DNA from 4 places in the Syntrophomonas sp. UBA1041 genome. Region 2 is predicted to be linked to each of the others. Evidence: riboswitches for the same ligand, from Rfam matches in the RefSeq annotation. Region 2 holds a riboswitch; each other region holds the start of a gene.
What was found. A riboswitch is a leader RNA that binds a small molecule or an ion and turns the genes downstream of it on or off. The one in region 2 is predicted to bind molybdenum cofactor.

Region 1: linked by a shared signal. The riboswitch ahead of fdhF (formate dehydrogenase subunit alpha) and the one ahead of B2633_RS12035 (Ig-like domain-containing domain) in region 2 are both predicted to bind molybdenum cofactor.
Region 3: linked by a shared signal. The riboswitch ahead of B2633_RS16080 (ABC transporter substrate-binding protein) and the one ahead of B2633_RS12035 (Ig-like domain-containing domain) in region 2 are both predicted to bind molybdenum cofactor.
Region 4: linked by a shared signal. The riboswitch ahead of B2633_RS15885 (FAD:protein FMN transferase) and the one ahead of B2633_RS12035 (Ig-like domain-containing domain) in region 2 are both predicted to bind molybdenum cofactor.

Annotation. Positions count from the first base shown of each region.
Region 1 is NZ_DCEA01000031.1:24,496-32,339, forward strand. It holds gene B2633_RS05370 (sigma-54 interaction domain-containing protein) at 8-1,369, shown strand; gene B2633_RS05375 (DUF6431 domain-containing protein) at 1,614-1,853, shown strand; molybdenum cofactor riboswitch at 2,546-2,683, shown strand; gene fdhF (formate dehydrogenase subunit alpha) at 2,887-5,580, shown strand; gene B2633_RS05385 (NADH-quinone oxidoreductase subunit NuoE family protein) at 5,580-6,026, shown strand; gene nuoF (NADH-quinone oxidoreductase subunit NuoF) at 6,048-7,271, shown strand.
Region 2 is NZ_DCEA01000078.1:471-8,314, reverse strand. It holds gene B2633_RS12055 (S-layer homology domain-containing protein) at 1-1,436, opposite strand, end outside; gene B2633_RS12050 (ABC transporter substrate-binding protein) at 1,542-2,654, opposite strand; gene B2633_RS12045 (ABC transporter ATP-binding protein) at 2,668-3,489, opposite strand; gene B2633_RS12040 (FecCD family ABC transporter permease) at 3,491-4,498, opposite strand; gene B2633_RS12035 (Ig-like domain-containing domain) at 4,582-5,373, opposite strand; molybdenum cofactor riboswitch at 5,451-5,568, opposite strand; gene B2633_RS12030 (methyltransferase) at 5,728-6,801, opposite strand; gene cobT (nicotinate-nucleotide--dimethylbenzimidazole phosphoribosyltransferase) at 6,801-7,844, opposite strand, start outside.
Region 3 is NZ_DCEA01000107.1:114,911-122,754, forward strand. It holds gene B2633_RS16065 (ATP-binding protein) at 1-1,815, opposite strand, end outside; gene B2633_RS16070 (amino acid kinase family protein) at 2,074-2,913, opposite strand; gene B2633_RS16075 (hypothetical protein) at 2,944-3,162, opposite strand; molybdenum cofactor riboswitch at 3,367-3,489, shown strand; molybdenum cofactor riboswitch at 3,557-3,678, shown strand; gene B2633_RS16080 (ABC transporter substrate-binding protein) at 3,776-4,660, shown strand; gene B2633_RS16085 (ABC transporter permease) at 4,690-5,391, shown strand; gene B2633_RS16090 (ABC transporter ATP-binding protein) at 5,384-6,079, shown strand; gene B2633_RS16095 (ABC transporter substrate-binding protein) at 6,095-6,970, shown strand; gene B2633_RS16100 (BclA C-terminal domain-containing protein) at 7,069-7,620, opposite strand.
Region 4 is NZ_DCEA01000107.1:62,186-70,029, forward strand. It holds gene B2633_RS15865 (metallophosphoesterase) at 1-1,228, shown strand, start outside; gene B2633_RS15870 (chitobiase/beta-hexosaminidase C-terminal domain-containing protein) at 1,258-3,225, shown strand; gene B2633_RS15875 (FMN-binding protein) at 3,215-4,234, shown strand; gene B2633_RS15880 (DUF4405 domain-containing protein) at 4,393-4,641, shown strand; molybdenum cofactor riboswitch at 4,720-4,841, shown strand; gene B2633_RS15885 (FAD:protein FMN transferase) at 4,911-5,921, shown strand; gene B2633_RS15890 (S-layer homology domain-containing protein) at 6,036-7,844, shown strand, end outside.

The DNA of each region.
Region 1 (7,844 bases), on a different contig from region 2:
ATGAAAGGTGAATATAGGCAGTGTTTTAGAGGGCTTGTTCACCCAGAACCAATTTATGGCCGCCATAATCGTTGATAGCAAGGGGAAAGTTCTTTCGGTAAGCGAAACCTATTTGCAGGTTTTGGATCTTACCAAGGAAGAAGTAGTAGGAAAGCCCATAAAGGAAGTTACTCCCCATACCCGGGTGTTTACCATTTTAGCGACAGGAAAGGCTATGGTGGGATACAACTGGAAGGTTAACGGGCATAACATGATTGCTTCCACCATACCAATTATCAAGGATGGGGAAACGGTTGGGGCCTTTGCCTACAGTGTCTTTCCCGACATATGGGATGCTAAAAACTTGGTGGAGAATCTTCTTTCCGAGTTGAATATGTACCGGGATGAGGTGGATAGCCTTTATACCGCCAAATATACTTTTGATGATATTGTGAGCAAGGATAAAGGCATGGAAATGCTCAAGTCTTTTGCCCGGCAGATTGCCAATCATCCTTTTACAACCGTATTGATTACGGGCGAAAGCGGTACGGGCAAGGATCTTTTTGCCAATGCCATCCATAATGCCAGCCCCCGGTCACGCTTTCCCTTCCTGCGCATCAATTGCGCCGCAATTCCGGAGAATTTGCTGGAAGCTGAGCTTTTTGGCTATGAGGAAGGCGCCTATACCGGAGCCAAAAAGGGAGGCAAACCGGGAAAGTTTGAGTTGGCCCATGGGGGTACCATCTTTCTTGACGAAATAGGAGAGATGTCGCTTTCCATGCAGAGCAAGCTGCTGATAGTACTGCAGGAACAAGAAATCGAGCGATTGGGAGGCAGCTTCCCCATTAAGATAAATGTCCGGGTGATTGCAGCTACCAACCGGAGCCTGGAACAGCTGATTCAGGAAAAGAAATTCCGCGAGGATTTGTATTACCGCCTTAATGTAGTAAGGTTGGAAGTGCCCCCTTTGCGCCAGCGCAAGCAAGATATTCCTGTTTTAATCTGCCATTTTATTGACAAGTTGAACCCCCGGCTGCGGACCATGATTGCTAATATTTCTCCCAAATCATTGAAATTATTGGAGCAATACCACTGGCCCGGGAATGTCCGGGAAATGGAGAATATGTTGGAGAGGGCGATAATTATGGCTGATATGGAAAACGGCCGTTCTCTGGATTGCCGACATTTCAAGTTCCTGCAAAACCGGTGCAGCAGCGAAGCTCCTTTAGAATTACAAAGCTTGAAAGCAGCCAGCCAGAAGTTTGAGGAGGAATTGATAGCCCGAGCCTTGGAAATAAGCAACTTTAACCTGGCCAAAGCAGCCGAGCAACTAGAAATTGACCTTTCTACCCTCTACAAAAAAATAAAAAAACATGGCATCGAAACATGAATCCACAGCAAAAATCCCTTATGATAGATAGGAATATGCTTCGAGCCTCATAGACTTGTTTCATGGGGAAGTATTTAAGATGTTAAAAAAGGCAGGCCACATTATAGAGAATATGCTGTGCTGGCATCACAGCGGTATTAATGTCTATTGTGGGCCAGCCATTAATCCAGGGGACCAGCAACATTATTGGTGAGCGATAGCGAACACCGGTGGTACCCGCAGGGTAATAGCTCAAGAGAGTTCTATCAGCACACTCCGGGTGATCTGTAAATCCTGTGGGCATACTCATGCCATCCTTCCGGAAGTCATAATCCCTTATAGATCATATAGCATCCTGTTCATTCTGACTGTTCTGCGTGATTACTATACCCGTTCCGACGACATCTGGGAAATAGGTGATAAATATCAGATCGCTGTCTCAACCCTTTATCTGTGGATACATTTATTCCACTGGCAGGGGATATGGGGACGGCCGGCTGTGTGAAAAATCCAAATCAGCGTTTATATATGCAATATTGAGTATAATATACACTAAACTACGCCCTCCTTCGGCAAATTAACTCCAACAAAATTGAAGCTTCATATTAACGCTGGGGACATTCCACCCTGGCGTTAATTTATTTTTGCAATATCATTAAATAATAAGGCGGTTATTCAGGCATCATAACCTATTTTATATTCCCTTATATAATATTTTAAATTATATAGAGGAATATTTACGCTTGTGTCGAAGTATTATTTTGATAAGGATATGTTTGTCCAGCAGACATATCCCTCTGGCAATTTCAAACAGTGCAATTAGTATTTATGACTGCTGCCTGATCAAAATATTGCCAGCAACATGCCAATATTGAGGGAGGTGAAAAAGTGCTATCAAGTACAGGGTTTAAGCAAATCATAAGCCGTTGCATGTGAGTTAATTTGCATGAACCGGTGGCTCATAGTGTTTCAATACCCCGTGGCATAAATGAAGACCTGAAGCTGTTGCAGCCTTTTTCACCGATTTCGTTTATCGGCTGAGTTTATTCCTGCTCCCATGCTTCATTCGAATTGCTGGCAGGCAATTTTATAACATGGCCTGACCAGAATTCCTTCCTTTATTCCACCACTGTTAAAGCCTGAATGACTTACCCTAAGACTTGTGTAGCAACCAGGTTGCCCAGGAGTTTAATTTTTTCAAAAGCGTAGCTCCAAAGCTACTTCACCTAAAGCTGCGGCCACGGTGAATTAGCCGACACGGTTATTATACCGCTACGGTAAATCCGGAAACGGGTTTGCCTCCCTTACTTGGAAAGGAGTCACTGGCTTTTAGAAAACAATTTGCGTTGCCCGCATCATTTATGCGCTGGTAATGTCAGGTGTTTTTATTTAATTAACACCGCAAGTTGTTTCTGAGTAGGTGGAAGGAGCGTGCATTTGAATGCCAACCATTGTCATAGTATTTATGCCAATGAAGTCCATCCTCCTACTCAGATAGGAGATTTTTTTATTTCTAACGACTAAAAGGAGTGATGGAAGTGGAACAAATTAAATTGACCATCAACGGGAAGGAGGTTGAAGCCGCAGCTGGGAGCACCGTACTGCAAGCAGCTGAAGCAGCCGGCATTAAAATTCCTCGCCTGTGTTATGACCCCGATCTAAGCCCGCTGGGTGCATGTCGACTATGTGTAGTCGAAGTAAAAGGAAATCGGCTTCTGCCGGCTTCCTGCGTAACCCCGGTAAGCCCTGGGATGGTTGTAGAAACCGAGTCTCCGGCTGTGATTGCAGCCCGCAAGACCATCCTGGAACTGCTGATTGCCAATCATCCCCTGGACTGCCTGACCTGCGACAAGGCCGGTGCCTGCGTTCTGGCCGATTATTGTTATCAGTACGGGGTAAAAGAAAGTCCCTATCAAGGAGAAAAGCATTCTTATAAAATCGATAACAGCAATCCCTTTATTAATCGGGATTTAAACAAGTGCATTCTCTGCGGCGCCTGTGTTAGAGCCTGTGAAGAACTGACCGGGAAAGACAATCTTTCTTATCTGAATCGTGGCTTCGACCGTAAAGCAACTACGGCTGGTGATGTACCCTATATTGAATCAGATTGCGTTTTCTGTGGACAATGCGTAGCCGTCTGTCCAACCGGCGCTTTAACTGAGAAAACCATGTCCGGCCAGGGTCGCCGCTGGGATATCGACCGGGTGCGGACCACCTGTCCCTTCTGTGGTACCGGCTGCAATTTCGACTTAGCTGTGAACAAAGGCAAAGTCATCGGCGTTCTGTCCAATCCAAACGCTCCGGTAAATGGCCGCAGCTTATGTGTAAAAGGACGCTTTGGCTGGGATTTTATTTACAATGAAAAACGCCTTAAAACGCCGCTGATCAAGCGTAACGGCAAATTTGAGGAAGCATCCTGGGATGAAGCCTTTGAGCTGATTGCCCGGAAATTTAATGAGAATAAAGCCCAAAATGGTCCCGATTCATTTGCAGCGTTAAGCTCAGCCCGTTGTACCAATGAAGAAAACTTCCTGATCCAGAAATTCACCCGGGCCCATTTAGGCACCAACAATGTGGATCATTGCGCCCGTACCTGCCATGCTCCCTCAGTAGCGGGTCTGGCTAATTCTTTTGGCAGCGGCGCCATGACCAACATTTTATCTGAAGTTACTAATGAAGCCGAACTGTTATTCCTGATCGGTATCAATCCTACTGAATCCTATCCGGTACTTGGCTATAAAATGCGGCAAGCGGCTCGCCACGGCTGCAAACTGGTAGTCTGTGATCCTCGCTGTACGGAGCTGGCCGCTGAATCCGACATCTGGCTGCAACAGAAACACGGTACCGATATTCCGCTACTCAATGGTTTAATGCATATAATTATCAAAGAAGGTCTGGAAGATAAGAACTTTATAGAAACCCGTACCGAAAACTATGAAGAAATGAAAGCCCTGGCTGCCGAATACACTCCGGAGCGCGTTTCCGAGCTCACCGGTGTCTCCGTGGAAGACCTTTATCGGGTAGCCCGTCTGTATGCCAGCACTGATAAAGCCATGATCTTCTATTCACTGGGCATTACCGAGCACATCTGCGGTACCCGTAATGTTATGAGTATTGCCAATCTGGCCATGCTGACCGGTCATATCGGCCGTCCCGGCGTGGGCGTAAACCCCGTCCGCGGGCAGAACAATGTTCAGGGTGCCTGTGACATGGGCGCTCTGCCTAACGTTTATTCCGGTTATCAGAATGTTACCGATAAAGCCGCCCGGGAAAAACATGAAAAAGCTTGGGGAGCAACCTTGCCGGATAAAGTAGGCTTAAAGATTCCGGAAATGTTTGAAGCCGCCCATGAAGGCAAAGTAAAAGTCATGTATATTCTGGGTGAAAATCCGGTACTAACCGATCCCAATGCCAATCATATTAAAGAAGCCATCAAGAATCTGGACTTCTTTGTGGTACAGGAACTCTTCCTGACTGAAACTGCTGAATTAGCTGATGTCGTGCTGCCGGCCGCCAGCTTTGCGGAATGCGACGGTACCTTTACCAATACTGAGCGCCGACCTCAGCGAGTTCGTAAAGCGATTGAGCCTCTGCCTGGCCAGGCCAACTGGGAAACGATTTGTCAGATGGTTACCCGCATGGGCTATCCCATGTCTTACAATCATCCAAGTGAAATCTGGGATGAAATGGCCTCCCTGTCCCCCGCCATGGCTGGCATTAGTTTTGCCCGTATGGAAAAAGAATCCGTGCACTGGCCATGTCCCACCCCTGATCATCCTGGCACCCCCATTCTGCATATCGGCAAATTCACCCGCGGGCTGGGCGGTTTCCAACCCAATGACCATATTCCTCCGGGAGAAATGCCGGATACAGATTATCCCATCCTGCTGTGTACGGGCCGCGTAATGCAGCACTATAATGTTACCACCCAATATTCGGCGGGTATTGCCAGTGTCTGGGATCGAGAAATGACCCAGGTACACCCGCAGGAAGCGGAAAAATTAGGCGTGGTTACCGGCAGCCGGATGAGGATTACATCCCGCCGTGGTTCAGTTCTAACCACCGCCTGGGTAACCGATCAGGTACAGCCCGGGGTTATTTGGATGTCCCACCACCATAGTTCTACGCCTACCAATGAACTCACCAGCCCGTTTGTATGTGATATTGCCGGCACAGGTGAGTACAAAGTCTGTGCAGTCAAAATCGAAAAAGTCCAGGAGGTGAGTCAATAATGGCAGACTACAAGAAGATCATCAATGCCTATAAAGATCTGCCTGGTGGACTGATCGAGTCTTACCATGCGGTTCAGCGTGAATTCAGCTACATTCCTGAAGAGGCTGTCTTCTATGCCGCCGAGGTGTTTGATATGCCTAAAGCCAAGGCTTATGGCGTAGCAACTTTTTACTCCTACCTCAAAGTTGGTAAACGGGGTAAAAATGTTATCCGTATTTGCGAGAGTGCACCTTGCCATATTGCCGGCGCAGCCCAAGTCGTCGCTGCACTGGAAAAGGAACTGGGCATTAAAATGGGTGAAACCACTGCCGATGGCAAATTCACCCTGGAATTTACCGAGTGTGTAGGCCAGTGTCAAGCCACCCCGGTGATTACCATCAACAGCAAGCCTTATGGCGATCTGAACCCCGCTAAAGTTCCTGCAGTTTTGGCAGAATATAAGTAATTGGTGAAAGGAGGTAAGATTGTGGCTGAAGAAATGCGTATCGTTTTAAGAAACGTAGGAAAGATTAGTCCCTTAAAAATTGATGAATATATTAAAGCCGGCGGATACAAATCCCTGGCTAAAGCTCGCAGCATGAGTCAGATTGATTTAATTGAAGAAGTTAAAAAATCCGGTTTGCGCGGCAGAGGCGGCGCAGGTTTTAATTGCGGTATGAAATGGAGCTTCTCCTACAAAATTGATACTGATCAAAAGTATGTGGTCTGCAATGCTGACGAAGGTGAGCCTGGCACATACAAAGATCGTATTATCATGGAGAATGACCCCCAGAGTCTTTTGGAAGGTATGGCCATTTGCGGTTATGCCATAGGTTCCAACAAAGGTTACATCTATTGCCGGGGTGAGTATCCTTACGTGGTAGAAACCCTTAATAAGGCTATTGCTCAAGCCAAAGACAAAGGTGTACTGGGTGACTTTGATATCGAAGTTAGAATGGGTGCCGGAGCGTATGTCTGCGGTGAAGAAAGTGCCCTGATTGAATCCATTGAAGGACATCGCGGTGAACCACGCTTCAAACCCCCCTTCCCGCCCGTGGAAGGTTTATGGGGCAAACCCACTATTGTTAATAACGTAGAGACCTTTGCCAACATCCCGGCTATTCTGGAAAAAGGTGCAGACTGGTACAAAGGGATTGGCGCCAGTTCCTATCCTGGAACCAAAGTATTGACCTTGACCGGCGATGTAGTAAACCGGACCTATTTTGAAGTGCCCACCAATGTCACCATTCGTGAAGTTATTTACGGACTGGGCGGTGGCATGGTTAACGGCAAAAATTTCAAGGCCGTCCAAATCGGCGGAACTTCAGGCGGATTCATTCCCGAAGAGTTCCTGGATACCCCCATTGATTTTGATTCCATGACCACTATCGGTGCAGTGCTGGGTTCAGGTGCAGTATTTGTCATGGATGAAACTCGGGATATTGTTGATATCGTGGATCGGATCAGCAAATTCTTTGAACATGAATCCTGTGGTAAATGTACCCCCTGCCGGGAAGGTACCAAACGTATGCATGAAATGATGCATAGAATCAATAAAGGCAGTGGCACGGTTGGAGTTATGGATCTACTGCAAAACCTGGGCAACGTTATGTCGGTGGCTTGTCTGTGTGGCCTGGGTCAAGCGGCTCCTGCTCCGGTGCTTAGCACGCTGAAACATTTTAAACTTGAATTTAATGCCAAATTGAATTAAGCAAACTGGAGTTTTGACTGTGCAAATGGATTTCTAAATCATCGCTTTTTATATCCCTGCTTCTTCCTGAAAGGAGGAAGCAGGGATCTCTGTTTCTCAAAATAATTATTGCCCACCTGCTATTCCAGATTATACATTTGTCATATAAAACATAAGGTTATATTCTTTATAAGAAGAAGGAATATTTGTTTCAATGTAGAATAAGAATTTGATTGCTTAATTGAGTTTTACAATTAAGAATCTATCAAGATTATGAATGGGGGTGAGAATAATGCCGTCAAGTTTAAGCTTGGAACGGGTAATGAACCATTCGGTTTGAGAGTGGCTAAATGGACCGGAGGTTCATTGGGTTTCAAAAATACAATATCAATATTGGAGATCAAGAATATTGGTGGCTTTTTCTCACCGTTTACTCGGTACTGACCTCATTTAATGCTTTTTTTGCATAATCAAGCCTGCTAATCTCCCGCTTTATAAAAGCCCCTCCAATTGTTTATCTCCCTGACTTGGTATTGTATATATGAAACAAGCTTTAATCTTGATGGTTTAAGTACATTTTAGCTCGTTTTTTGG
Region 2 (7,844 bases):
TTCACTACCATGACTGCCATCTGCTCGCGGGTGATGCTGTCGTCCGGCCCAAAGGTATTGGCATCGTATCCGGTAACTATACCCAGAGCATTAGCGATAGCTATCTCCTTTTTGGCCCAGTGATTGGCGGTGTCTGCAAAGGTCTTCTCTGATTCAGCCTCCAGCTTAAAAGCCTTGACCAGAACAGTGACAAACTCAGCCCGGGTGATGCCTTTATCCGGCCCAAAAGTACCATCTATATAGCCGGTTATAGCGCCCATAGCCACTAACTGCTCAATGTTGTCCTGCGCCCAGTGTCCGTTGATATCAGTAAGCTGTGGAATTTGTGGTTCCGCCGGGGGTTCTGCCTCACCAATCCGGTAGGTAAAACTCTCCACCGCGCTGCCTTCCAAGGACTTAACCTGTTGCGCTTCGTCATCGCCTTTAGTATAGGTTATAGCAGCCACTTGTCCCTGCACTGCTTTGGTTTGCAGAACTAATTTGATCTTTTCCGGGGTGTTGGTGTTTTCCACAGCAGTGACCGCAACCGGGGCTTCATCGACAGTCACTGCAAACTGTGCTTCGGTTCCGGCAGGATCAGCCATGGCTTGGTCAAAAGTTATACTTATATCGCCTTTATTACTGATTTCAGCCGTAACTAGCTGCGGAGCCTCTGCTGCCTCCGCCTCGGCAGTAGCAACAGTTGCACTGGGACCGTCATCTGTCCAGACCTCGCCATTGCCGGCCTCAACTTTAAAGATATAGGAAGTCCCGGCCTTTAAATCGTTCAGTTCAATGGAAACACCATCATTGACAGTTGCGGTTTCCACACCATCGACAAATACTTTATAAGCTGTGGCATCGCTGGCAGCAACCCAGGTCAAGGTTAAGCTGTCAGCTGTTATATCAGATGCAGTCAGTGTCGCTCCCTCGGGCCAGGCAGGAGGATTTGCAGCCGGTTTTTCTGCAGCTGCCTCGGCAACGCTGAACCGCCATACATAATCCTTCCCCAGAGTATCGCCGTTATTAGCCTGTATGGCAGCGCCTAAAGTAACGGTATAGTCACCCGGTTCCAGGTCAGTATTCTGCAGATTAAGCTCCAATTGTTTAAGTTTAGGCTGTTCCTGCTCAGTATAGGTGAAATCCTGAGCAATATCCAGACTGATAGGTTCGCCTCCTGCTGCAGCCAGGGTAACCAGGCCTTTACTGGCCTCCAAATTATTATCCAGGCCTTTGCCGAAATTCCACTGAAAGACAATATTTTCACTCTCTAAAGCTTCATTAACCTGAAATACAACCGCATCGCCATCACCACTCACGGCTGTTGCCGCCGGAGACAACAATTCTACACTCATGTCCTGGCCATATGCCGAGGACACATTGCCGACTACAGCCATCGTCAAGAATAGAATCATCATAAGTACTGTGGTGGACTTTCGATAAACTTTGCAATTCATTGATAATACCTCCCGCGTTTTAATAATTCTTTAATACTGTTTCCTTACTCACCTGCCTTAAAAAATATATTACTATGCTCTACCGCAGTTTCATGCCACGGTTATCTAGCTCTTGGCCGCCCGCATGCCCGTGCCTTTCAGCATTTTATCGACGGTAGCCTGATCTAACTGCCAGTCAAAGAACTCCTGATAAAAATCCTGGGTCGCTTTGACCATGTCCCAATCTTTGAATAGCTCGGGATAGGCCAGTTTTGCTGTCCACAAAACCGCCAGGGGGGTCTCCAGGGAAGAGGTATGACCCCAGCGGGAAATGCCGATGGGCAGCGGCAAAACCCGGTTATTTTTTACCGCCTGCAGCGGCCGCCAGTGTTCATGCTCCATAATATATCCCACCAGGTTGGGGTCGTTAACCAATATATAGTCGGGATTCCACAAGAGTATCTGTTCCAGGCTGGCATAATGATTGCCATCGCTGAACTTCAGACTCTGGCCCACTGACACGTTGGTAATCCCGGCCGCCCTGGTCCAATCCGCGGCCAGACTATCGGCGGTGTCGGTGCGGGTGGCTTCGGCCGTGGAATGATAGAGTGTGACTCTGTCCTTGTCTGGGACAGCCGTAACCCGTTTCTGCACCTCGGCAACGGTCTGCTGATAAAACTCGGTGTAGCGCTGACCTTCAGCTTCAGTGCCCAGGATTTTGGCTATCATTTGCATGGCGTATTGTTGTTCGGCCATATTGCCGTACTGCAGGGCAATCACCGGTATATTGACCTTTTTTAATTTATCCATTTCGGCTTCATTGCTGGTGGTATCGCCTTTGACAAAGACCAGCTCCGCTTTGCTGCTCAGTAATTCTTCGATATTTATTACTTCATTGCTTTTGGGTACTGGCAAACCCTTGAGGTGGGGAAACATTTCTACTAACAGGATATCTCGCTGCATTCCGCCTGAGGTCGCCACTATAGTGCCTGCCTTGCCATACATGGCTATGGCATAGCCTGCTTCCGGGCACAGGCAGGCGATACGCTCTGGATTAATCGGTACTTCTACCTGCCTGCCAATACTGTCAGTGATAATCTGAGTCGGTTTTTCAGCCGGTGAAGTGTCTACGGCCTTACCGCTGCAACCCGCTGCCGCCAGCGCTAAGAACAACAGCAGTAATACCAGGCTGATCCTGCGCCATTGCTTTAGCCGCTGCGTGGCTCTTGATGTGGTCAACGCTATACCCCCCTTAACTTTCTGAGTTAATTGTACATATGGGCACTACCTGTTTTAAATGCCCCCCATCATCAAGTCCGCAGTTTATGATGCGGGTTCTTATGCTGTAAAGCTCGCCCAGATTTTGCTCGGATAATACCTCGGATGGTTTTCCCAAGGCCATGATCTGCTTATCCTTCACCAGTGCGGCTCGGGTTTTGATCCCCTGGTTTTCAAAATAATAGCCGTGATTGGGTACATGTGTCGCCATCAGGACTGCCAGGCCGGTCTGCTTGACTAGTTCAACTACCGTTTCCAGTATTATCAGTTCGTGTCTGTAATCCAAATGGGCAGTGGGTTCATCCATTATTATCAACGGGCTGTTCTGTGCCAGCGCCCGGGCCACCATCACCAGCTGACCCTCTCCGCCGCTCAGCTGCGTATAGGGACGATCCTTCAGCCTGGAAACTCCCACCATATCCAGAGCCTTTTCCGCGATGGCCACATCTTCCTCTGAAGGCACATCAAACGGGCCAATAAAAGAAGCCCGCCCCATAAGGACAATATCCCGCACCAGATAGGGAAAGGTTTTTTGGTGCATTTGGGGTACATAAGCTACTTGCCTGGCAATCTGAGGTGCGGCCATATTATCGATGGGGCTGCCGTTTATTAAAACCTGGCCTGCATACGGCTTGAGCCAGCCCAAAATACAATCCAGAAGTGTGGTTTTACCGCAGCCGTTAGGCCCCAGCAAGCAGAATATCTCTCCCGGGTTAATATTGAAGCTTATCTTATCCAGGATGAGTGCCTGGGGATATCTGAAACTTACATCCCTGACCTCCAGCAATGGCGCCATCTTACCAGCCACCTCCTTTGGTCTTCTTTAACAAGTAGACAAAGAAAGGTCCTCCCAAAATGGCGGTGAGTATACCCAGAGGTATTTCGGAGCCGGTTAGGATTCTGCCAAAATCATCCACGATAACCAGAAATGTAGCCCCTAATGAAAAGCTCACCGGAATTAGGACGCGGTTGTCATTGCCTACCAGCATACGCCCTATATGAGGAATTACCAGACCGACCCAGCCGATTATACCGCTAACGCAAACCGCTCCAGCAGTGGCTAGTGTGGCACAGGCTATGACTATCCCTTTGTTTAATGTGGTATTTATTCCCAAGGAATGAGCCTCCCGGTCACCCATTGATAAAACGTTTATCCTCCACCTGATCAGAATTATTCCGCCCACTCCAACCAGCATAGGAATACCGGCTATCATGATATCACTATAGCGCGCGGAGGCTAGACTGCCCATCAGCCAGAAGACGATGGCGGGCAGTTCATTCATGGGATCGGCCAGGTATTTGGCCAGGGAGAGCAGGGCTGAAAACACCGATGACACGATCACTCCACCCAGAACCAGCATGATAGTGGGAGTGCCATTATATACCTTGCTTATGAAATAGCTTAAAATTACCGCAAAAATTCCAAAGGCAAACGCACAGGTGTAAATAGCTGCCACCTTATGAAAAAGGATTATGGCCAGTGCGGCCCCAAACCCGGCCCCAGAACTGACCCCTAAGATACCCGAACTGACCAGGGGATTACGAAACAATCCCTGAAAAGCCGCCCCGCTAATAGCCAAACAGCCACCCACCATAGCCCCCAAAATGGCCCGGGGCAGACGGATATCCCAAACTACGGTCTGATAAATATCTTCGATATAGCAAGGCTGCATGGTAATACGGCAGCCTAGTATGTTTATAACGGTGGCAATATCAACCGGATAGCGGCCGATTAACAATGAAACCAGAATTACCAGGAAAGGTGCCGCAATAAAGAGCAAAAACATCCATATCTTTTTCGTCACAACTCACCCCAACACGCTTTGTTATATTTATTGCGGCAATGATCAGGCAGCGTCACTAACACTGAATCTAATATGGCAACTCATTAGAGGCCGCGGCGTTTTCTGTAAAACCACCAGGCCCCCAGCCCGGCGACAGCGACGATAACCAGGTCGACGGCAATTCGCTTGTTCCTATATTCCTTCTGTTCGGCAACATCTTGCTGGCCTGGCTGAACCTGCTCTTGTCCTGCCGTAGCAACAGTTCCGGATTCTGTTTCCTGTTGGGTCATGTCCGGCGGGCTGCCCTCAACGGTCCCAGAAGGAGATGATTCTGAAGGAGCAGCCGCTTGCGGGTTTGTGGGTGGTGTAGCTGAGGGTGACGATGCCAGCTCTCCAGTCTGCTGAACCGGCTGTTCACCTGCTGCGGCACCGGCTGTGGTAAAGGTAACCGTAGCCTTTTGGCCTAAAGTAACCCCGCTTTTAGACTCCATATTGGGAGCTATTTCAATTCTGTACAGAGTGCCTGCCTGGAGCTTTTGCAAAGGCTTTACAATGGCGTCATTACGTTTCTCCCGTTCCACCTGATCATCTGCCATGATCACTTCAATAGGTATGCGGGTGTTCCCCGTCCACATGGAAAAACAATTTCGGTTGCTCTCACGAACCGTCATATAGCACACATTTTTGTTAAAGGTAATTTTAATCTCAGGGGTAAGGGTTATACCAGTAGAGCCATCAGCCGGAACTACGCTTTCAATGACCAGAGGCTGCTGCTTTCCTCCACCGGAACCATCCCCATCGCCGTCTCCGTCAGCAGCCGCCGCAAAACCGGGTAAGAGCAAACAAAACAATAGCGCAATACATAACGACCAATGGATTTGCTGGTTTTTTCTCATAATTCTACCCCCCATGAATAATAAAAGTCAGTTGCAGAAAACAACTGACTAAGCACCACAAATAAGGCCTGGACATAGTGGCACTGGTCTAGTTTCCTTTCCGCATCGGGAGGCATAGCCGTTTCCCGCTATACCCTGTCGGTCAACTGTCCATGGTTTATCTTTAGGTACAGTAACTCGAAAACCGAACACAGCATTATTCGATTTTATACATCAACCATTCGACATAATTGTTATATTTCCTTTTTGGAAAACCCGGCAAAATGTAGGGAAGCGGCTTGCATAACCTGCCCTGCCTTGCACTTTACGCTTACCGTTTTGTATGCCACCTGGTTAACCTTTGTGCCGGTAGTCTTATTCAGAGGAAAAAGTTGATCTATCCAGCGATAGTCTGGTCAGTATCTTTTTATCTTTTGCTGCCAGGATTACCGCCGTATCTGTGGCTAAGGGAATAAGCCCGGTTGCGTATAGTTTCAGGCCATCGAGTTCTTTTATAGCCCATTTTGAGGAGAAGACTTTTCCATTGTAGGTATTGATGAACATATTTAAATCGAAAAGAGCTGCCTTTAAAGGATAGTGTTCCAGGAAGAAATCGTGGATTAATAGCAATCCTCCGGGTTTTAGACATTCGGCGGCCCTATCCAAAAGGACAGCGGCCTCTGCTTCTGAATAGGCGTGAATGATGTTGGAGAGAATTACCAGGTAATAGCTTTCCTTATCTACCGGCCATGTTTCCAGAACATTGGCCTCACAATAGTCGATCCTGCCTCCCCATTGCCGGGACGCCATTAACTCCCGAGTGTATTCCAGCACTTCGGGGAGATCCATAAGAGTAGCCTTCATGGCGGTAAATTTTTCAAGAAAACCGGCGGCAACGGCCCCGGAACCAGCGCCTACGTCGAGAATCTCGCCCTCCATGTTTAGACCTTCGAAAATGGCAAGCAGCTCCTCAACTTTAGTCCTGGCCACTCGATCCATGGCCTTGATATATTTTCTTATTCTATCCCGTCGTTGATCCGGCTGGTCTGAGCCAAAATCCACTCTCCCCCCTTTTCGGAGGCATTTGCTAAGGCCTTGCCAGCTGGCAGTGAGCTGCTTCCGCCATAGAATGGAATCTCCCTGATAATACCGGGAATGCAGAACCAGGTATTTACTGGACATTTTGGTATTGCAACAGTTACTCCCCTGACAATTTATCAATCCCATCGCACCGAGGGCCTGTAAGAACCGCTTTATAGCACCTGCGCTCAGGTTGAACTTCGCGGCAATTTCTTCAAGAGGTTTTCCATCAGGTTCAAGGAAAGTAAAGATTTCCATTTCAACCGCATGAAACAGCACTTCCGAGAACCAATACCCCGTAGCCAGGTCCTCCAGATACTGAGGACCGGCATCCTGAGGATCATGATTAATAAAGGCTAAGGAAGTCATTATGCGATCACCCCCGCAGTATTCCTGCTTACCCCGGCATCCTCGAAGGTAAGCATTTTGCCTATTACTTGTGCGGCCGACTCTACGATGTTCATGGCCAGGGCCGCCCCGGTCCCTTCCCCCAGCCTCAGATTCAGGTTTAAGAGCGGTTTAAGGCCCAGTTCCTCGAGCATAAGACGATGTCCGTATTCCAGGGATTGATGGGCAGCAATCATATATCCCCAAGAATCAGGGGTCAGTTTTTTAGCCAGTAAAGCTCCGGCGGAGGATATAAAACCATCTATGATAACCGGGACCCTATGGTAAGCGGCGCCGAGAATAAGGCCGGCAATACCCCCTATTTCAAACCCCCCCACTTTCGCCAGCACATCCACAGCGTCATTGGCATCGGGTTGGTTTACCACTAAGGCCTTTTCAATAACCCGGATTTTGTTTCTTAAAGCATCGTCGCCAAGTCCGGTACCCCGGCCGGTCACGTCACAAACGGAACAACCTGTAAAAGCAGCCAGTATGGCGCTGCTGGGGGTGGTGTTGCCGATACCCATGTCTCCGGTGGCCAACAGTTCAACCCCTTCCCCAACCAAGCGGCCGGCAATATCGATGCCGGCTTCTAATACCATTTTGGCCTCTTCACGGGTCATTGCGGGGCCCCTGGTCATATTTCTGGTTCCATACCCCGCCTTATAGGAAAGGATTTGACCTTTTTCCACTAATTCGCTGAGATCGGCGGCCACGCCCATATCCACCACGACTACCTGGGCGCCCGCCGCCTCGCCCAGCACATTGATGGCCGCTCCACCGGCTACAAAATTGGCCACCATCTGGGGCGTGACTTCCCGGGGAAAAAGACTGACCCCTTCCTCCGTCACTCCGTGGTCTCCTGCCATAGTGACCGCCGTTTTTTTTCGCACTGAAGGCTTCAAGGTCATTTTGATAGCAGCCAGCTGCTCGGCCAGGTTCAATAACTCCCCCAGACTGCCTTGCGGAATCGCCAGGTTATCGAGATGCTTTCTTGCCTTTACAGCCCATTCCTCGCTCACCGG
Region 3 (7,844 bases), on a different contig from region 2:
TTTTTTGGCGGCTCTATCCTCAGCGTTGTCTCCGGAGCGAAATTCTTCAAAGGAATGGCGGGTTGCCCCGGCAAAGACAAAAATGCCGCCCCCCAGGGGATGTGATAAGCCTTCATAAGTGAATTCACCGTCCTGCATGGGAGCCAGAAAATAGCGCAGCCATCCCAGGGGAAGGCCTTCGCAGGGAGTGTCAAATTCATCCCAGAAGACCAGGGGCATTTTCCCCTTGAGATTTAAATCGCGCACCTGATGGAAGGCGTTCTGCAGCTCGGCGGGGGAGTCGAATTGCGACAGGTTGAAGGTTAGCTGCGCCTTTTCACCAATACCCAGCCCGCGGGCGATTTCTTTAATGACAAAGGATTTGCCCGAACCGGGCGGGCCAAACACCGCTACGCAAAGCGGGGTTTCCGGGTTCTTGAGCTGGAAGTATTCGCGCATGGCATTATTCACCCCGCGCACCCCTTCTATTTCCTGCCGGTCGGCACTGCTCCAGCCCCCGATGATTTCCACAGGAACACCTTGCAGGGCCTGTTGGGGGCCGTAAACCACCACGTTTTTGGCACAATCGTGCACGGAGCCGATGCATTCGGTATCCTTTGAACAGCCCGGGTTGTAATTTATTAACAGGTCATCTTCCAGTATCGTCCAGCGTCCCGGTTTTAATAAAGCGGAGCGGGCTTCATCCACAAACACCCCCAGGTCTGATATCGCGGACCAATGCGGCTGCCCCATGCTGCCAAAGCGGTCGCGGCTCAGCTCCCGGAAAGCGGAAGCGATGGTTTGATAGGGAAATTGCAGATGCTTATGCTGCTCCCACTCTACCACTTCATAACCTTCGATTTGCAGCAGACGGGCCAGTTCAATCCCCAACCGGGAGGCCTTTATCCAGTCTGTCGCCGCCGTATTTGCGGCCCAGCTAGCGGCCAGGGCTCCTAGGATGCAGGTATTATCGCCAATGATTTGTCCGGGATACAGTGCGGCAAAGTGACCTTCTTGTCCATTGCGGTCAAAGATCAGGGTATGGTAATCCCGTCCCACCACGACCGCCCCGCTCAAACCGATGGGGACTATTACCTGCTGGTATTTGATGGTGCTCCGGTCGGCATCCAGAAAAGGTCCGTGAGGGCTTAGAACCGCACCGACCACTTCCTCCAGGACTTTTTCCCAGGAAAGGGAAATGCTGACCTTAACCGCACAGGCGCGCAGGTCGCTTAATGAGCTGAGAATGATGGTGCGGTCCTCCAAGCCTAGTTCCGCGATGCGATTCAGCAGGGGATTGGCCTGACCATCATAATATTGACCCAGCTTGATAATCAACTGTGCCGGAAGCAGGCCGCTGTTTTGGCTCTCCAGGCTCAGTGCTTCAGGCCAGCCTTCTTCACAATGACGAAACCCCAGGCCGCTGTCTTGAATCAACAGCAGGTCCGGGTTGCCCTGAAGCCGGGCAGTCTGATAATCCCATTTAGCCGGCTCAAATTCATGCCATTTCCAAAGGCGATAAGCGCTGCGATGGCCGGATGAATTGAAAAATTCTTTCCACAAGGTCCAGGAGGTGGTGACCTGCCGGTCTTTGGGACGGTTGAGCAGGTTCTCAGCCAAGGGGGCGCCTTCCACAGCCGCGATTTGCTCCGGGATCATGGCCTTCAGAACCTGTCGTACCAGGGCAAAACCCCCCGGCTGCGAACTGAGCCGCACCCGGTCATCTTCTTTGTGGCGCTGCCAGTAATAAACCCCGCCGCGCACGGTAATATCTTCATTATGTATGCGGAACCAGTCTACTGTAGGATCTCCGCAAACCTGAATCAAAGGTTTCATCATTCACCCTCCCCGTTTCTACAAAGCTTGAATAAGTAGGGCCTATTCAGAATAGAACCCCAGAAAACCCTGAGTTTTTATCGGAACGGGACTCTTCAACAGTCAAAACCTCAACAAAAAGGTCTTTCCACCACGATGCCGGGATGGAAAGACCACACTTTACCAAGGTGGACAAAGCCCTAGTTCGAAATCATATTTCATTATACCATAATGTGGCGGCATGAAGAAGAAAGCCGGGATTTAAGGTATGTGACAGCACTAGTTCTCTTCGTCGTTGTAAATGATAGTGCCTACATGTTCGCCTTTCAAAGCCCGGGTTATATTGCCGGGTTTCAGGCCATTGACAATATGTATTTCTTTGACGCTGCGCGAGCGGGTCAGCATATCCAAAACCGTCCACTCCACCACCAGGTCATCCAGTTTCATGGCCTGTAATTCCCGGGCGCCGATACGGGGGATAAATTTCGCCTCAGGGTATAATTTGGGGTTATCCTCATAGAGGCCGTCAACATCTTTGATATAGATGCACTGTCGGGCGCCGATCACCTCGGAAAGCAGGTAAGCCCCTACATCGGTGCGGTTGGGGGGCAGACTGCCTTGGGCAGGGAGGTGCTCCCAGTATCCGTAAGGGGGCATGCCGTGAATGACGGGGATGCATCCCTGCGAGAAATAAGCCGCCAGTTTGGGTATATCGTCGTGCCCGACCTTTATTCCTCCATGAGGCATCAAGAGGGTGGAGAGCATCAGGGCGTTTTGCTCGGAGACGCTCTGCCCCAGTTTGGCTATAACCCCGGTGGGCATGCCCAATTCCATGGCGATGGAATAGACATGGCGGGAGCGGGTGCCGCCGCCGGTGGATATAATCATCTTGTGTTCAGGCGCGTTGGCCACAATTTCCTGCAGGATGGGCAACACCGCTTTGGCGCCCATGTCAGTGATGCTTTGCCCGCCGATTTTTATTACACTCACCTGCGGCAGGGCCCGGAATTGCTCCTTCTGCTCCAGACCCTGCAAAAAGCTCTTGCTGACCAGGGACTCACCCATTAATTTGCTTTTGACGTGCAGTCTCTTACTGTCTCTTTCCCGTATCAGTGCCACAGCCTAATCCGCCTTTCCCCAGTTTTATTACTAATCTTCATCGATGTCTGCTTCTTCATCCTTGCCGGATTCCAGATAGATTATCTCAGCACCCAATGCTGCGGCCATCTGCTCGAGTTCCATGCGCCGGATGTGCTTGGCATGCAGCCTCAAATCCATTCCAGCTACACCAACCACAACAAAACGGGGCTTCTTCTCGCCCTCTTGGACCTTGCGGCGTTCGCGCACAAAAATTTTCCCTTTTGACATAAAACCCCATCCTTTCTTTCAAGTTTGTCCTAGGTTAAGTATAAGCGAATGTTGGGTTATTTAACCACATTTTCACAGTAAGTCAGAACCCATTACCTTCCATAAATAAGATTGGGATTATACATGTTTGCCACTATGGCGTATAAACGGAAAATTTGGAAAAATAGCAGGAAAAAGTCTTCCTTTGCCGAAAGTTAGTATAACATTGAATATTTTCTCCGATCCTGACCACCTGCAGCTGATGGTGAGTATGGAGGGCAGGACGATGGGTGCAGATGGAAACGACTGCGCCTCCCGCATTTGGAAAGGAGAGTAACTGGGTCTGACTTAAGAGCCGAATCTGCTTTATTTGCGGGTTCGGCTTTATGTTTCGGCTGAAACTGCATACATACCTATAAAAATCTAGCTCCGATCCTGGTCACCTGCAGCTGATGGTAAGTATGGAGGGCAGGACAATGGGGGCAGATGGAAACGACTGCGCCTCCCGCATTGGAAAGGAGAGTGATGATCAATCCCCGGGGTCGAAACTGCTCATGGCGGGTTTGACCTTTTTGTATATGCGTATGGAGGACAGCTATAGCCTTAGAAATGTAATATTAGGGAGGGACTATTAATGTTGTCGAAAAAAAGGTTTTTACCCCTGGCTATTCTATTAATATTCATATTAAGCATTGTAGGCTGTGCTCAGCAACAGCCGCAGCAGCAAGCGCCCCCAGCTGCTGAACAGACCAAGGATGTCATTTTGGCCACTACTACCAGTACACAGGACAGCGGCCTGTTGGATGTCTTGGTTCCGGAGTTTGAAAAGAAGACCGGATATGTGGTTAAAACTGTTGCGGTCGGGACCGGAGCAGCAATAACTATGGGCCAGAAGGGCGAAGCCGATGTGCTGCTGACGCATGCACCTTCTCAGGAGAAACCGATAGTGGATAACGGCGAAGCCATCAATTACCAGCTGGTTATGCATAACGATTTTATCATCGTCGGACCGGAGAGCGATCCCGCGCAGATAAAGGGAACTGCGACCGCTGCCGAGGCTTTCAAGAAAATCAATGAAAAAGGCGCCCTGTTTATCTCTCGCGGTGATAATTCCGGAACCCACACTATGGAGAAGAATCTATGGAAAGCTGCCGGAATAACCCCCACCGTGAGTGACAAATATCAGGAAACCGGCCAGGGCATGGGACAGACCCTTACCGTAGCCCAGCAGAAGGAAGGCTATACTCTGACCGACCGCGCCACCTACCTGGCTCAGAAGAAGAACCTCAGTCTGGCGATACTGGTGGAAGGCGAAAAAGCTCTGTTGAATATCTATCATGTCATGCAGGTCAACCCCGAGAAGTTCCCCAAAGTCAATGCGGCTGGCGCCAAGGCTTTTGTCGAGTTCATGATAGCGCCTGACACCCAGAAGATTATCTCGGAATTCAAGGTGGCAGAATACGGGCAGCCTCTGTTCTATGCTGATGCCGGCAAGAATGAGGCGGATCTCGGTAAATAAACCATTAATTCATAGCTTGGGGTGATCATGTGGAACTGATCTGGCAAGGTCTGGTCAAGGCATTTCAGATGCTGTTCGCCTTGGATCCGGAAGTATTGGAGGTTACCTGGCTTACCCTCAAGGTATCGGGAACAGCCACCCTGGTAAGCGTTTTAATCGGTGTTCCCCTGGGAGCCATTTTAGCCCTGGGTCGGTTCCCTGGTCGCAATTTTCTTGTCAGTCTGGCTAATTTCGGCATGGGCCTGCCGCCAGTAGTGGTAGGATTATGGGTCAGTATATTTTTATGGCGGTCAGGCCCTTTTGGGGATTTGAATATCATTTATACCCCTCTGGCGATCATCATCGCCCAGGCGGTGATTGCCTCTCCGATAGTGGTCAGTTTTACCCTGGCGGCGATTCAGCAGATCAATCCCCGGTTGCGGATGCAATTACTGGCACTAGGCGCCAACCGCCTGCAGATGTTATGGAGCCTGGTCAAGGAAGCCAAGTTGGGACTGCTGGCTGCTGTCATGGCTGGTTTTGGAGGAGTGGTGTCCGAGGTTGGCGCTTCCATGATGGTGGGCGGCAATATTAAAGGCCAGACCAGGGTGTTGACAACGGCTACGGTTATGGAGGTCAACAAAGGCAACTTCGATGTGGCCATCGCCTTAAGCATTATTCTGCTTCTGCTGGCCTACGGCGTTACCGCGCTCTTGACTATCTTGCAGCAATGGAGAAGCAACAATGGATAAGGTCATCGAAATCAAAGCTATGACCCTGGTATTAGGCCGGCGAACCATCCTGAATATCCCTTATTTTTCCCTGGAAGACGGGCAGTCCATCAGCCTGATGGGACCCAATGGCGCCGGGAAAAGCAGTCTGATGCTGATTATGGCGGCGTTGTTGGAACCGACTACGGGCACAATCACCTGGTTCGGCAAAAAGGGCAAAGATCAAACCCTTTTGGATTTGCGGCGCAGAATGGCAATGGTTTTCCAAAAGCCCATGATGCTCGATTTGAGTGTGATGGAGAATGTGGAATTAGGTCTCAAATTCCGCCATATGAGTCGCAAACAGCGGGAGAGACAGGTGAAACCCTGGCTGGAAAGGCTGGGCATAGCTCATCTGGCCAGACAACGGGCCAGGTCGCTTTCCGGGGGAGAGGCCCAGCGGGTGGCTATCGCGCAGGCTTTGGTCTTGCAGCCGGAGATCATATTGCTGGATGAACCCTTCAGCAATTTGGACAAAGAAACCCGCAATGAATTCAAGCAGGACATCGGCAGACTCTTAAAAGAGCAGAAGATAACCACTGTCATGGTGACCCATCATATCAGGGAGGCCATGGATCTGACTGACATCATCTATTACATGGAAGACGGGGAGATCGTGAGCCGGCAAGCAGTAGCCGACTGTACGGTCAATGATAAATTCAGAATGTGAGAGGAGTATGAAAGTGTGAAGAGGCACAGGCATATAGCTTTGTTGCTGGTGGTTTTGCTGGCGGTCGGGTGTTTTGCCCTGCCGGGATGCAGCCAGCAGCAGCCCGCTCCGGTCAAAGAAGTCAAACAGGTGTTTTTATCCAGTACTATCGGCCCGATCGATGCCGGCATCATAGGCGCTCTTGAGGATGCTTATGAACAACAAACCGGAGTAAGGGTTCGTCATGTTGGAGCCGGAACCAGTGCGGCGCTCAAGATTGCAGAGGGTGGCAGCGTGGATTTAGTAGTGGTTCATGCCAAAGCCCTGGAAGAAAAATTCGTTGCTGACGGTTATGGCACCGAGAGAGTCGATTTCATGTACAATGATTTCGTCATCGTTGGTCCGGCCGAGGATCCTGCCGGAATTAAGGGCGAAAAATCAGCCACTGCGGCTCTCAAAAAAATTGCCGACAGCAAATCGCTGTTTATCAGTCGGGGCGACAAATCCGGCACCAATGTAAAGGAAATCGAGGTTTGGGATGCGGCCGGCATCAAGCCTAGCGGAGAATGGTATCGCATCTATGAAAAAGGGGCCAGCGGCAATGTCCCCACCCTGCTCTACACCGATGAACAAAAGGCCTATACCCTTATGGACCGGGCTACTTATATCACCACTAAGGATAAGATCAAGTTGCAGGTATTAGTTGAAAATGATGAGTTGCTGCTCAACTACATCACCCTGATACCGGTCAATCCGGCCAAATTCCCCAACATCAACGCGGAAGGGGCCCAAGACTTTATCGCCTGGCTAGTTTCAGCCGAAGGTCAGAAGATCGTCAAGGAGTTCGGCAAAGACAAGTATGGCGAACCCTTGTTTTTCCCCAACTCTCCCGAAGGCAAAAAACTGCAATAACCGATATTGCTCCCAGAAAAGACCGGGCCGGCATAGCCCCCGGTCTTTTTGCATGATATTTACTATTCTTGAGGTACAGAGCTGATCAGGCCATGATGTTAATCCACTTTCAATATTAATACATAGGCGGTTGTGAAGGGGCCTTGCCTCAGTGTTGCGGGGCTGGGGAGGGTGTTTACATTGCGGATGGTTACTCCGTCATTTGCATTTAGCGTTAATAAGGTTGAACCATGTATGGTTTGACCGGCAGAATTGAATCGCGACCTGACCATGCCATTCACTACCACCGCCCAATCCTGAGGGTTGTTCTGCGCCGTATAAACCGCAAAAGAAATATTATATGTCCCTGCCGCAGCGACTTCTATGTTGGATGTGCCGGGTGCGTGGGTGATGCCCATTAAAGGGCCATTATTGCTGAAGTTAACCGGAGCCCCGACCGCTATGTTCTGGGTATTTATGTGAAATACGTAACCCCAGGCATCAAGACTTGACACATTGGGCTCACCGGCGCTTTTTAAAGCTTCGCTCAAACCGGCCAGGGAATCATCGGATGTACTTACGCCGCCGCCCCTTTTGCGGACCAGCGGCCGCTTTTTTCTGTGACGATAGCGCACCAGCAGCCACTCAAAAGAATCTCCATAAATACTCATTATATAAACCAACCTCTCCGATATATTAATATTCTAGTGATAGAGTATTCAAGGCAAGGCAATGGTGTTACTACGCCTCATGAATCCTACCCCCGCAAGCTTCCGTTTAGATATTGATTCATTTCAATCCAACTTCAAAGCCCGGCAAAATATCAACACTAAAATGACGGGAATGATTCAGTAAATGGGCTCAAATGAAACCATTTACTGAATCATCCCCGTCC
Region 4 (7,844 bases), on a different contig from region 2:
TGCCATGGGGGCAGCCAATCCCGAAGACCTGGAATGGCTAAAAAATGATCTGTCTGCAACTGACAAGACCCACAAAATCGTCATGTTTCACCATCCAGCCTATCCGGCCATAAATATCCCCAAAGATATGCAGCGGGCTGAAACCATTCAAAAGTACTTTGTGCCTGTCATGGAGGAAGCCGGGGTTGATCTGGTTTTATCAGGCCATCAGCATGTTTATATGCGCACCTACCCTCTAAAAAAAGGGGTGCGGGATGATGACGGCATCGTTTACCTGATGGGTTTTTCCGGGGGTAAGCAGTACACTCCGGGCAGTTTTGAATATGCTGCCGCGAGCATTGGCGGCAAGCCGGTATATACCGTAATAACCCTGAATGAGAAGGGTATTTTCCTGGAGACCCGGGACAGCAGCGGAGCGATAGTGGATTCCAACCGGGGGCCAAGTCTTTCCGAACAGCAAAAGCAGTTGAGCATCATAGTGAAAGGAGACGGCATTGACGGTGAGAAGAACTTCAGCTTCGGAGAATTGGCGGCTTTGCCGTATTCTGGCTTTGAACATGTCTACTCCACTATCAACAACTGGCCGACTCCCAGGTTCTACGCAGCGCGGGGCTTAACCGTAAGGACCATTTTAAAAGCGGCCGAGGTATTGGATTCAGCTCAGCTCATCACTTTCCGCTCTCCGGACGGTTATGAAATCAGCTTCACCCGAGAGCAGTTGATCGGCCTGCCTCGTTATTATTATCCCGCTGTCAAAGAAGGCTCTGCTGCCGGAGCCGAGCGTGTGGAGTCCATAATCGCATATGAATATAAAGAAGGGTCCGGAGATCTGGGGGAAGCCGTGAACGATTCCCCCTGCCTGATCTTCGGCCAGAGCAACCCTTTAGAACATACTAATCCGGCCTTTGTGGTAAACGTCAATGAAATAATAGTGTCCAGCGCGGACGCTGAAGCCTGGGAACCGGCCAAGACCTTCCCGGCTGAGGGGAGGATCGCCTCCGGAGAAAGTGTTAAACTGCAGCACTCATCGCTCGGCCTGCTCAAGCTGCACTATACCCTGGACGGCAGCGACCCCACCATGCTTTCCCCTATGTATAATGTGAGTACTTATCAGCCGGAACTTAATAAACCCATAGTTATTACTAAAGACACGGTCATCAAGGTCCTGGTCACCGGTTATGGAAAAAAGGACAGCATTATTAAGGCCTTCACATTTGATGCCCAATAAATATGATAATCAAGTAGCAGGAGGGTATTATGCACAACCTCGGCAGGAAAAAAACTTTACTCATCGCCGCTTTAATGATTTTGACCCTTTCCATCACGGTTTACTCTGGCTGCAGCAAGAGCAAGAGCAGCGGGGATCCTGAGTACGAGGCCCGGGTGATTACCATCGAAGGCTTAAAGCCTCAGGATGAGGCCGATGTGTCCTTGACTGAGATATCGGTTGCGGAATTGCGCCAGCTGGAGCAGCATGACCTCAATGCCAGTTATAAAAGAACCACCGGGCTCACCGAAGAATTCAAAATGTCAGGTCCTTATCTCGAGGATGTCATCCGGCACCTGGGGGGGAATCTGGCTGAATATGCCGGCATAGGCGTGGTGGGTAGAGATGGTTATTACTGCCTTTTATCTAAAGAGGTAATCGATGCCACCCCCGATCTGATGTTGGCGCTGGTCATAGACGGCGAAGCCAAACTGGATGACGACAACGCCCCGGCGCGTCTGGCGGTACAGGGGCAATTCGGGCCCTACTGGGTAAAACAGGTCGAAAAAATCATTCTTTATAAAGAGATACCGGAGAAGTCTATCACTTCTGTATGGGTATTCCGCAACCTGGCGGCCGGCATCGAGCCATATAAGTATGAATACTATGGCAGCAAGGATGATGCCATCGACCTGGAACAGGTCTTCTCCCGCCTGGATAATGTAGACAGCAAGGCCTTTTTCACCATGAAATCGGCGGACGGATTCAAGAAAAATGAAGTCATCAATATGGTGAAATCGCGCTATTATATCAAGATAGAAGGGGCTGACGCACCCACCAACATTTCTCCTTATATAAAACTGGGCATGAATGTTCAGAATATCGCCTGGGTCTCCACCAACGCGGATGCTGCCATATTCCCGGAGAAGATGCTGGAATACATGGATGTAAGCGAGATAGGGGGAGAAAAAGGCATCACCCTGGAAGAAGTCCTGTATGAAACCGAAGTGGAATCGGTGAAATCGACTAGCTTTGACATACTGGGGACTGCTGGAGAGAAAATCACCGTGAGCGGTCTGGATATGAGCCGGGGCATATTGGTCAATCGGGCCGACGGCACCGCCGGGGTGGTGTGGGATCCCGGCACCGGACACCAGAACATCAACAACCTTTTGCGCATCCGTATGGCGAAGGTGACGCCATCGGCGCCGGGGAGTGACAAAACCGGGGAAGCCGGCGACAAGACAGTACCTCAGTCCTGGACTGACGGCCCCGCCGCGGACACCATACTGACCATCAGCGGGGATGGGATCAGCAAGACGATGTATCTCTCTCTGGCCGATTTAAAAGGAATGCAAGCCGCATATACCGAGCAGCGTTTTTCCACGGTCAACAACTATCCTACCCGCAAGTTCGCGGTAGCCAAAGGAGTCAACCTGGCCTATCTTTTGCAACAAGCAGGTTTAAAAAGCGGCGCGAAAAGCATACAGGTAGAGGCCAGTGACGGCTACAAGGCTTCGCTCACCCGGGAACAGCTCCTGGGAAAGCGCTATTGCTATCCGGACCTGTTATCCGGCGGCACCGCTGCCGCGGTCGAAGTCAAGCCCATGCTGGCCTGGGCTTTTGGCGAAGGACAGGAGCTCTCGAAGGCCCGGGAAGGGGATTTGCGCCTGGTTATCGGGCAGCAAGGTCTAAATGATGTAAATACCGCGGTGTCAGTGCAGATGGTCTCTAAAATAACAGTTTCCACCTCAAATCCGGGCAGCTGGAGCAAGGCACAGGCTGTAAAAGACGGCGGTCAGATCGTTTTGCAGCATGATAGCATGGATCAAGTGAAGCTTCATTATACATTGAACGGGGAGGAGCCCAATGAAAATAGCCCGGTATATAACCCCAGCACCTCATATTTCCAGCCTGAACTGATCAAGCCTATCCCGGTGAGCGGCTCCGGTGTTATTAAGGTGAAAGTGATCGGCTACGGTAAATACGACAGCGGGGTATTGAGCTATGCTTATTAGAAAGCTGGGGTTATTGCTGGTTTTGATGGCAGCCGCTGCGCTTTTAGGTTGTGGGGAGTCATCGCAGCCGACCGCGGAAGAGCTGAAAGCTGTCAACGAAATATTTACTCAGGATTACACCGCCGGGGACTTGACCGTTATCACTGATGAGTTTATGACTGCGGACAGAAAAGACAAATTCCAGGCGGTCAAGAAGGTTTTTACCACCCCTGAAGGCGACTATGCTTTTATTTGCAAACCGGTGGCTTACAACGGGCCTATTACCCTGGCCATCGGCATTGATAAGGACAGTGACAAGACTACAGGTATGAGGATAGTCAGCCATATGGAGACCGAACATTATGTGCGCGACATGAACAACAGCTGGTTTACCCAGCGGTTCGCTGACAAGTCCAGTCAGGATTACCTGCAGCTGGTTCACCTGGAGGCCAAACGGGACAATGAGATTATTATTATAACCGGAGCAACTGTGACCACCGAGGCTATCGCCAATGGGGTCAATGCCTGCATGGGAATATTCCGCGAGGCGGTTCTAGGCCAGAGCGCTGAGGCAGTGCCTTACATGGTCAAATTTGAGAAATCCGATGCCGAAGGCCCTGAGGAGAACGGTAAACTGGCTGTCAGGTCATACGGAACCATTCTGGGGGAGGTCACCCTGGAACAGATCCGGGAGATGCCCAGTGTCAAACGCACTATGATGATTCATTCCACCTCCGGCACCACCAGCCACAGCTTTAGGGGTACCCTGCTTTCCAACGTCATCGCAATCGTGGATCCCGGTCTGCTCACCGGCTGTGAAATGGTGCAGCCGGTGGGCGTGGATGATTATATGTCCAATATCTCTATGGATGAGGTCTTAAAAGAGAACGCGGTCTATGTTATGTACGAGGACAATGGGGAGCCGCTCAAAACCAAAGACGGGAAACCCGGAGCTATGCGGGTGGTGGTTCTGGATGATGTCTTCGGGCAGCGCTTCACAAATTATATGATCGAGATCGTGGTGGAATGATAGGTTTGGGGCCAGAAACAGTGCGCTGATCAGAACCGTGCTGCTGCAAATACTGAGGTTTTCCGGCATACGATCATAAGCCGTGATGCTATGGCCCTGATTAATGTGACAACTACGGGCTAACGATTCAGCCCAATTACTACAACCAGGTGATGATTATGAAGAGCGCAAAGGCCAAGGCCATCATTTCTACACTATTAATAGTGACCGCCCTGTATTCCATGTCCAGTGGCGCAGTTCTATACTTTTTAGACTATGGGATGTGGCTGGGTCTGACCCGCAAGTTTATTAAGGACAGTCATGCACTGAGCGCTTTGATTATGGGGTTTGGCATTATTGCACATTTGGTGCTAAACTGGCGGCTCTATGCACGGGAAATTAAAACCGCGCTCAAAAAGAACTTATAGAACCTTGATAGAAGCTGGTTGTGCCAATTAAATTATTGCCCCCCTTTTTCAGTATAATGTGGTAAAATAACAGAAAATTAGATAAATTTATTCCGAGTTCATTTTCCTAAGATCATAAGAGGATTATGGGAATGAACCGATGGGTATAGTTGGAAACGGCTGTGCCTCCCGTTTTGGAAAGGAATACTCAATAAAGCGTGTTGTGTAAATAACGGGCGGCATTTTTATAAGTCGCTCGTTTTTTTATTGATCAAGAGAGGAAGCACCTTATGCCTGAGTCACGAACCGTATTCTTTATATGCCTGATGATTCTGGCTTTAAGCCTCTCGGGATGCGGACAGCGGGAATTACAGACCTACAGCCGGGATTTTTTCGCCATGGACACCTACATAACCTGCAAGATAACCTCACAGGACCAGGCCCTGGCCGAGCGGGGACTGGGAGCGGTAGAGAAAGCATTTGTTGACATCGATAGTCTGACCAACCGATTTGATCAACAGTCGGAACTGCAATTGATAAACCAAAATGCTGGGATAGCCCCGGTCAAGGTGAGCCAGGACACTTTCACACTGGTAAAAACGGGTGTGGAGTGGTATCAGCGCACTGACGGGGCCTTTAATATCTTGATAGGCAGCGTCATGGACTTGTGGGGATTCGGCACCGACCATCCCGCAGTGCCGGGGCAGGATGATGTTAAGCAGGCCTTGAGCAAAGCCGATTGCAGCAAAATCGTGCTGGATGAAGCTAAGTCTACAGTTTTTTTGCCTGAAAAAGGCATGATCCTGGATCTGGGTGGGATAGCCAAGGGCTACGCCACCGATAAGGCAGTGTCCACATTGCAGGAATTGAGCATAAAAAACGCCCTTATAAATGCCGGAGGCAATGTCTATGTGTTAGGAAACAAAGCTGACGGAACTCCCTGGAGGGTAGGGGTACAGGACCCCCGCAACCCCGAGGGCATCAAAGCAGTCCTGCAAGGCCGGGATCAGGCCCTGGTGTCCTCCGGTGATTATCAGCGCTACTTTGAAGTGGATGGGGTCCGATATCATCATATCATCGATCCCCAGAGCGGTTTTCCCTCCCGGGCCAGCGCAGGCACCACGGTGGTAATGGAATCCGCCACCATTGCGGATGTGCTCTCCACCGCCCTTTTTATAAAAGGTCCGCAGAAGGGCCTGGAGATGGCGGCGGATATGCCCGGGGTGGGTGCAGTGATGATGATAAGTACAGATGGACAGATGGTAGGAAGGAATTTGGATCAGTACATAGTTCAACCGTAGCATGGCAGGATAGTTACCCATAATACAGGGACAGGCCGGTGCGTTAGGCCTGAAGCCCTTTTATGGATAAAAGATGTTTATGAGAGAGAATGAGTAAACAAGGGAGGGATCTATTTGAGAGCGAGCACTTTGATGAGACCGGGCAGGAAGACGGGCAGATGGTTCAGGCAAAGCATATCGCTGCTGTTGGCCTTGGCCTTGATGACCTGTTCGGTGATCATTCCGGGCGGCGGTTGGGCCCAGGCTGAGGATGAATTGAGCGGCAAGACCGAACAGCCGATCCTGCTGGTCAGCGGCGATGACATTATACCTAGTGGCATCTATACTGCGGCCAATGTCAAAAATGAGAAATCATATACCCTGGATGAGCTGCAGGGTATGACGGATCTGGTAGAGAGCAATTATTATTCCACTATCAATAATTCCGGTACCAAAAGAATTCATTTGGGCGATGGTATCACGGTAGAAGGATTATTGGAACAAAGTGGATTTTCTTTGTCAACGGATAGCGAAATCAGCATGATGGGAGATGACGAAGGGGTTAGTTTTAATGGCAGTAAGCCTCTTTTAGGAAGGTATTATTATCCTCATATCGGCACTGGATCTGAAAGTGACAGTGTAGTGGTTGACGCTATACTAGCATGGGCAAATAGCAGGGAGGATCAAAGCGGGGGCTCACCCGTCCTTCCCCAGGATACAAACGATATTGAAGAAGAAGATCTGCTGACACTGATGGTTGGCCAGCAGAATATCAATGATGTAAATAACAGCCTGTACTGGACGGGAGTGAGAAACCTAATAGTAGGTGATGTTCTCACTAACACGCTAATTACCATCGCTGGAGAAGAATTCACCAGAGGCGAAATCCTAATGATGGAGAGGGCGGATCGCAGCTATACCTATACCAAAAGTGGCGATATCACCGCGACAGAATACGTCCGGGGAATACCCCTGGCAGTATTATTGGACGGATATGATAATGATTATGTGGTCAACTTCACAACCGCTGATAATTGGGATGTAGAGGCCTCCGGTATGACGGTAGGTGATTTGATCAGCGGCAACTATATGCTGGCTTATGAAAAGGGAGACAGTGAAAGCGGACCAAAAGACGGAATATATGACACCAAAAAGGACGATGCTTCCGTCTATGGATATTTCAGACTATATGGTGATGCTGTCAGCCCTGCAAAAATGATCACTTCGATCACTGTTAATTCGCCCGAGTATGTGGACTACACCGACAGCTCTTACAAGCATATCAACAACGGCGGGCTTTCCGGAGACGCTCCGTACAATATCGATGCCATCACCGGGGCTACGCTGACCGTGGAAGGCCCGGGTGTTGAAAGCACCACCCCCATTCGGATTTATGATTTGGAAGCCACCGCTAATGCCAACATTTATAGAGGCTTATACACTGACGTCAGAGAAGGCAACCCTGCTGAATTCAGCTATGAAGGGGTCAAAGTGTTGTCCATCATCGACGGGCTGGTAAACAGCAATGTGGAAATAGTCGATGAAGATGTGCAGATCATATTCAAAAACCGCTGGCGGCAGAACGTTGGCTACATAAGCTATGAGCAATTGGTGGACGCTGAAACCCCGGTGATACTGGCCTATGGGACCGGCACCGCCGATGGGGCCACGGTGGCGCCCTTCGTCTACGACAATGATCTCGGTTCGGTAGCCGGACTGGACAATGAAGACGGCTGCGTGAAACTGGTCTATAATAAGAACGAGTTTCCATTTCTGTCACTGCATGATCAGTTCGTAAGCGTGGCCTATATTTACGTTGAACAGGGCGGAGAACCGCCCGGCTATAAACACAGTGAAGCCAGCGATGATGCCTATAAAAATGTGGCGAATACGGAGCAGCTTTTAACCTTCACCGGTACCGCATTGGGCCGTGAGGTCAACTAC